2 regions of the Achromobacter sp. MFA1 R4 genome follow, and region 1 is predicted to be linked to the other one. Evidence: predicted binding sites of a transcription regulator. Region 1 holds the regulator's gene; the other holds the start of a gene.
The links. Region 1 encodes FliA, which starts transcription of late flagellar genes. Its sites were predicted from a motif close to CTAAAGTTTNNNNNNNNNNNGCCGNTA; they were not measured.
Positions count from the first base shown of each region.

Region 2: a site for FliA is predicted at 2,067-2,093, ahead of BXA00_RS02325 (FlxA-like family protein). Genes of this name have one in related genera too.

Region 1 covers NZ_LT707065.1:5,804,577-5,807,990, reverse strand. The annotation lists gene BXA00_RS26640 (methyltransferase regulatory domain-containing protein) at 1-1,107, opposite strand, end outside; gene BXA00_RS26635 (RNA polymerase sigma factor FliA) at 1,285-2,040, opposite strand; gene flhD (flagellar transcriptional regulator FlhD) at 2,467-2,790, shown strand; gene flhC (flagellar transcriptional regulator FlhC) at 2,823-3,404, shown strand.
Region 2 covers NZ_LT707065.1:507,954-511,367, reverse strand. The annotation lists gene BXA00_RS02335 (iron ABC transporter permease) at 1-81, opposite strand, end outside; gene BXA00_RS02330 (ABC transporter substrate-binding protein) at 167-1,492, opposite strand; gene BXA00_RS02325 (FlxA-like family protein) at 1,608-2,027, opposite strand; gene BXA00_RS02320 (solute carrier family 23 protein) at 2,179-3,414, shown strand, end outside.

The DNA.
Region 1 (3,414 bases):
TCGCAGCGCTTCGGCGACGGCAACAAAGGTGGGCTCGATGCTGGCAATGCCTTTGCCGCGCGCGGTGCGGTAATGCCGCTCCTTGGACGGTGCGCCCGCCGGCGCCTTGGCTGCGGTCAGATTCGCGCCGAAGTGCATTTTCTCGAACACATTGACTTCAGGCGTTTCCAGAATCTCCGGTGCGCGTTCCTGGTGGACGAGCAAGCTCTTGCGGAACTGGCGTCCCACCGCGAAGTCCAGATATTGCTCGCGCATTTCCTTGGGCGCGTCGGCCGAAAGCGCGTTATGCAGGACGGCAACATTGTTTCCATAATTGCTGGCCATGCAGGATTGCGGTTCTGCGTCCGTCAGATAAGCCAGGCCAGCTTGCTGCGCCGCCGCCGCAAACTCCAGGAAATAGCAGGGCGAATTAACCGCTTCCAGATATTCGTGAACCAGGTAATAGTCGGAATGCCTGCGCAATTGGCGGGCCGCGTGTTGCAGCGCGGAGCGCAGCGGATTGCCCTCGGCAAGCCCATTTTCCAGCATGCTCAGCATGTCTTTCGCGCGCGACAGGCGTTCCTGCGCGGTTTGGGCGCCGTGGCTGTTCAGAATCATGGCATCGCGCACCACGTCTGACGCCTTCCAGCCTGGATAGGTGTTGTAGCTGATGTACGCGATGCCGTTGGGCGAAAGGTTTTCGCGGCACACGCGCAGGATGGCGTCCCGGACGACCGGCGGCACCCAGCTGAATACCCCGTGCACGATGATGTAATCGAACTGACCGAAATCCTTGCTGATGTCGGTGATGCTCATCGCGCGCAAGTCGATATTCTTCAGCCCCATGGCTTTGATGACGGCCTGCCCGGATTCGACCTGCTGCGCCGACAGGTCGACGCCCGTGGCGTGCGCGCCCGGATGGGCGGCTGCAAAGGGCAGCAGGTTGCCGCCGGCCGCGCAACCCAGTTCCAGGATGCGCGCCGTTTCGATGGCGGGCGCCTGCAATCCGTACAGCGAGGCGACGGCGCGCAAATGGCCAGGCGCGGTCAGCGGGAAGGCATAGGATTCGTATGGCGTTTCGTCGTAGGCGTCGGAAAGCGCCTGCACGATGTCGTCTGTTTGATTCATAACGGATTCCAGGGCGGAAGGAGGGCTGTACCGGCGACATTGCGGAAACCGTCGGTACCTAGATGAATGGTGGCGATAGCCTAGCAGCGGCGTCGGGCTGCAAATGCGGGGAATAGCGCCGGAATTGCAGGGGATTCCGGCATGCAGGGCGGTCGTCAGCGCGTGTGACGGCCGTCCTTAGATGATCTGCGCGATCTGCCCCTCAACCGGCAACTCCTGCCAGGCCTGATCCTTCAACCTCGCCCGGATCCGCGCCGTTGCCTGCGACCGCAGCTGACAAACCCGCGCCTCGGTCACATTCATGATCGCCCCAATTTCCTTCAGGTTCAGCCCCTGCTCGTAGCACAGCGACAGCAGCAGCTTTTCGCGGTCGGGCAGGGCATCGATCGCGTGGACCAACGCCTGGCGGAAATCCCCGGCCAGCAGCGCGTCCAGCGGGTTGCCGCCCGCCGAGCCGTGATTCAGGGTGGCGGACCAGTCGGCCTGGCTGGAAGACGAGTCGGGTTCGGTCGTGAAATCTTCGTAATGGACGATCTGCACGCCTTGCGCGTCGTGCAGGAGCGTCTGGTAATCGCTCAGCGGGATGTCGAGCTGGGCGGCGATCTCGGTCTCGGTGGGCGCTCGCATTAAACGCTGTTCAAGAAGCTGGATTGCCTGTTCAATCTTGCGTGCCTTGGTGCGCACGCTGCGTGGCAGCCAATCCTGGCCGCGCAATTCATCCAGCATCGCGCCACGAATGCGGGTCGTGGCGTAGGTCTCGAATTGGGCGTCCGCGGTTTCCTGGTAGCGGCGGACGGCGTCGAGCAGGCCGATCATGCCGGCTTGTATCAGGTCGTCGAGTTCAACGCTCGCGGGAAGCCGGGCAAGCAATTGCAGGGCCAGCTTCCGAACTAGTGGCGCATATTCGACCAGGCTGTCATCTGCGTGGGGCATTGCGGGAATTCTGGCGGAGTCCATCGTGAAGCGCGGTCGTTGTTGTCAATTTGCGACATTGTCGACAAGCGCGGCTACGGTAAAGCGGACGAATCTGAAGCGTCGGCAAGATGCCATTGTCGGCACTCGAGGGCCTTTCATTTCAGGAAGTACGCAACTTTTTGAATGCTTATTTGGCAAATTGACGAAAATTTGTCACGAACTTCTATGTCAAGGTGTATCTAGAAAGGCACGTTGCGCAACATCAACAAAGATTTGTCATATAAGTCATAGAAAATGACATGACCTGTGGTAAATTTTACTTAAATTGCGAACAAATGATACATTTCGCATTAAAACAGGATGCAGCGAGCGAACAGGTAACAGACGTTGCCTGCGCTATCGGTAATCAAGCCCCTCGGGTGGGATAGGGATAGGGAGTACGGCGTGCAACAAGTAGAAAATTCTTTGCTGGCAGATATTCGCGAAGTGAATCTGTCATATCTGTTACTGGCTCAGCGGATGTTGCGTGATGATTACGCGGCATCGATGTTCCGACTGGGTTTCAGCAACGAGGTCGCTGACATCCTCATGCGCCTGTCGCCCGCGCAGCTCGTGAAGCTGGCCAGCTCCAGCTCGCTGCTGTGCCGTTTCCGTTTCGACGATTACAGCCTGCTGTCCGCGCTGACCCACGACGTGTTGGGTGGTGCGCTGCAGCAAGCGCATGCAACCATCCTGCTCGCCAAACAACCCGTCGAAGAACTGGCCTGACGGCCTGAGAATCCCACTCGGACACACCTGTCATGGCCTCCAAGAGCGTTTCCCAGGAAGCGGACGACATTCTGCTTGCCAGTTCCATGATCACCCTGGGCGCGCGCCTTCAGGTGCTGGAGGCTGAAACCAGCCTCAGCCACGATCGCCTCGCCCGCCTGTATCGCGAAATCCGCGGCTGCTCGCCACCCAAGGGCATGCTGCCTTTTTCGGTTGACTGGTTCATGACCTGGCTCCCGAACATCCACTCGTCGCTCTTCTATAACGTGTATTCGTTCCTGAATACGCGCACCACCAGCAAAGGCATACGCGCCACCATCGACGCCTATCGCCTGTATCTCGAAAACGCGGGGCAGGAAGCCACGGATTCCGGTGAGCCTGTCCTCAGCTTCACCCGGGCGTGGATGCTGGTGCGATTCTTCGACAGCGGCATGCTGCAGCTATCGGCGTGCCGTCAATGCGGCGGCCACTTCATCGCCCATGCCCATGATCCCCAGTCGGATTTTGTGTGCGCCATCTGCCGGCCGCCACCCCGTGCGGGCAAGACGCGCGCGGCGGCCAAGGCGCGGGCGGGTAGCCGTCCCGCACCCGCCGCGACCGTCGCGCCGGCCTGATCGGGCGTCC
Region 2 (3,414 bases), 930 kb from region 1:
AAACAGCAGCAGAAAGCCCAACACCAGCAGCGCCGCCATGACGGGGCCGGCGGGCAGGCGCGAGTGGCCCGAATGATTCATCGAGATTCCCGAAATCGTTTGCCAGGAAAGCGGCGCGAAACGCGGCGGGCGGGTCACGCCCGCCCACCGCGCTCCACGCTGCCGATCAGAGCGCGGCGGCCTGCCGTGCGAGCTTTACGGCTTCTTCGTAGTTGGCGCGCGCGCGGCCATTCCACTCGCCTTCGAGCTGCGTGATCTGCTGGTTGACGGCGGCGTCCTTCTTGTTGCCGGCGAAGATCGCCAGGAAGGCGGGGTCGGCTGCCTTCTTGCTGTCGATCAGCGGCGCCCAGGCCAGCTTGCGCGCCTGGTCCAGCAGTTCGGCCGCCTTGCCGGTCTTGGCCTTGTCACCCAGCTTGGCCTCGGCTTCGTAGATGGCCTTGGTGGCCGCCTGCAATTCCTTCAGCCGGAACGTGACGGTCTGGTCATACAGGGACTGCACGACGTAATAGCGCGACTGCGACAGGTCGGCATCGAAATGCACCTTGCTGCGCTTGGCGATTTCCGCCGGATCGGGATAGCCCGGCGGGATCTTGCCGGCCAGCGCCGAATACGGCAGCACCGGCAGGCGCGAGATCTTCGGCTCCAGCAGCAGCTCCTGGCCGGCCTGGCTCAGGGTGAAGGCGATGAACTTCTTGCCTTCCTCGGTGTTCTTCGCGCCCTCGATCAGCGCAATATTGGCCGGGACGATGGCCGTCTCGGACGGGTAGACGAACTCGACCGGGAACTTGGAATACTTGCTCGACAGGCCAAAAAAGTCGATCACCGGGCCCGCGCCGAACTGGCCGTTGTTCACGCCGTCGGGCACGCCGAAAGACCGCTCGGTCACGGCGCTGCTGTTGCCGGACATGCGCAGCAGCGTGCGCCAGCCCTCATCCCAGCCTTCGCCCTGCAGGATGGTCTCGACCGTCAGGTGCATCGTGCCCGAGCGCGACGGCGAGGTGATGCCGACGTGGCCGAACCACTTTGGCGACAGCAGATCCTTCCATTCGGCGGGCGCCGGGATCTTGTGCGCCGCGATGTAGCGGGTGTTGTAGATGATGCCGTAGCCCGCCAGCGCCTGGCCCAGGTACATGCCGCCCGGGTCGTTGATGGGGTAGCTGCCGATCTTGTCCGGCACGTCCTTGTTCGCCACGTCGGCCGACCTGGCCAGCAGCTTGTCGCGGCCCAGCACTTCGAACGCATCCGGCGCGCTGGCCCAGAACACCTCGGGGCGCTGCCCGGCCGGCGTTTCGCGCACGTACGCAATGCCCGACACGGTGTTCTTGTTCAGGATTTCCAGGGTGATGCCCGGGTTGGCTTTCTCGAACGCGGTCTTGTAGGCCTGGGTCAGATCCTTGGGGAACGACGTGATCACCGTGACGGTGCCGGCCAGGGCCGGCGCCGTGCAGGCGGCCAGCAGCGCCCCGGCCAGGGCTGTGCGCATAGCGTGCATGGTTTGTCTCCGTGGTTTTAGATTTGTCTGGAGACAGTACCGGCTGGTCCCACCAGCGTCCAATCAGAAATTTTGATGCGCGCCATCAGGGATGGCGCCGCCGTGCGGGTCCCGGTCAGGCAGTGGCGGACACGCCGCCCTGGGCCGCGCGCGCCTGCTGCGCCAGGACCTTCGTGATCTGGCCCTGGATCTGCACCGCCTGGGCATTGAGCGCCATGACCTGCTGCGCCTTCATCTCGGCCGACATGCCGCTCGCCTGGACCTTGGCGATCTGATCCATGATGCGTTTGAGCTGCTTCTGCAACTCCTTGATCTGGCGGGTGTATTCGTCTTCGTTGTCGGTTTCTTCGGTCGCCTGCGCGTTGGCGACCTTGGCGGCGCCCGGGTTGTTGACGCGGATCTTGCCCTCATCGGTCACGGACACGGCGTCCTGGCCGGACGCGTTCTTGGCTTCCTTGTTGGCCTGGATCTTCTCGGCCCACAGGTCGGCAAGGCTGCCGATCCGGGACGTGCCGCTGATGCTGTTGATCGCCATGACTGCTCCTGTTGCGTCGGGATTTCGGGTTTTCCATTAATACGGCAACCGGAGCCCGAAACTTAAACGTTGCCCGGTCTCGATGGCCCCCTTTACACTGGCGCCCGCTCGCAGTCCGAAACCCTAATCCGTACCATCCCCCGGGGAATCCATGTCCAATTCCTACTTTCCGCGCTGGCGCCTGGCAGATGATGCCGAGCCCGGCGTCATCATCGCGCCCGACGAACGGCTTTCCTGGCCCAAGAACGTGGCCATGGGCGCCCAGCACGTCGTCGCGATGTTCGGTTCGACCGTCCTGGCGCCGTTGCTCATGGGATTCGACCCCAACGTCGCGATCCTCATGTCGGGCATTGGCACGCTGATCTTCTTTCTCTTCGTCGGCGGTCGCGTGCCCAGCTACCTGGGTTCCAGCTTCGCGTTCATCGGCGGCGTCATCGCGGTGACCGGCTACGCCGGCGCGGGGGCGAATGCCAATATCGGGGTGGCCCTGGGCGCGATCATCGCCTGCGGCCTGGCCTATACGCTGATCGGGGTGATCGTCTGGATCGTCAACGCCCGCGCGGGCGGCGGCGCCAACTGGATCGACACCCTCATGCCCCCCGTCGTGACGGGCGCGGTCGTCGCCGTCATCGGCCTGAATCTCGCGCCCATCGCCGCCAAGGGCGCCATGGGCGCCTCGGGCTTTGACAGTGTCATGGCGATCGTGACGATCGTGTGCGTCGGCGGCATTGCCGTCTATACGCGCGGCATGGTGCAACGCCTGCTGATCCTCGTCGGCCTGATCCTCGCCTGCGTCGTGTACGCGGTCCTGGCCAATGGGCTGGGTCTGGGCAAGCCCATCGACTTCTCGGCAGTTTCCGCGGCCGCGTGGTTCGGCCTGCCGAAATTTTCCGCGCCGGTTTTCAAGGCCGAGGCCATGGGCCTGATCGTGCCGGTCGCCATCATCCTGGTGGCCGAAAACCTGGGCCACGTCAAAGCCGTCAGCGCCATGACGGGACAGGACCTGGACCGTTACCTGGGCCGGGCGTTCGTCGGCGACGGCGTCGCCACGATGGTCTCGGGCGCGGTGGGCGGCACGGGCGTCACCACGTACGCCGAGAACATCGGCGTGATGGCCGTCACGCGCATCTACTCCACGCTGGTCTTCGTGATTGCGGCCCTGATCGCCATCGTCCTGGGCTTCTCGCCCAAGTTTGGCGCGCTCATCCAGACGATTCCCGGGCCCGTGCTGGGCGGCATGTCGGTCGTCGTGTTCGGCCTGATCGCCATCGCCGGGGCCCGCATCTGGGTGGTCAACCAGGTCGATTTCACCGACAACCGCAACCTCATCGTGGCCGCGGTCACCCTGGTGCTGGGCGCGGGAGACTTCACCGTCAAGCTGGGCGAC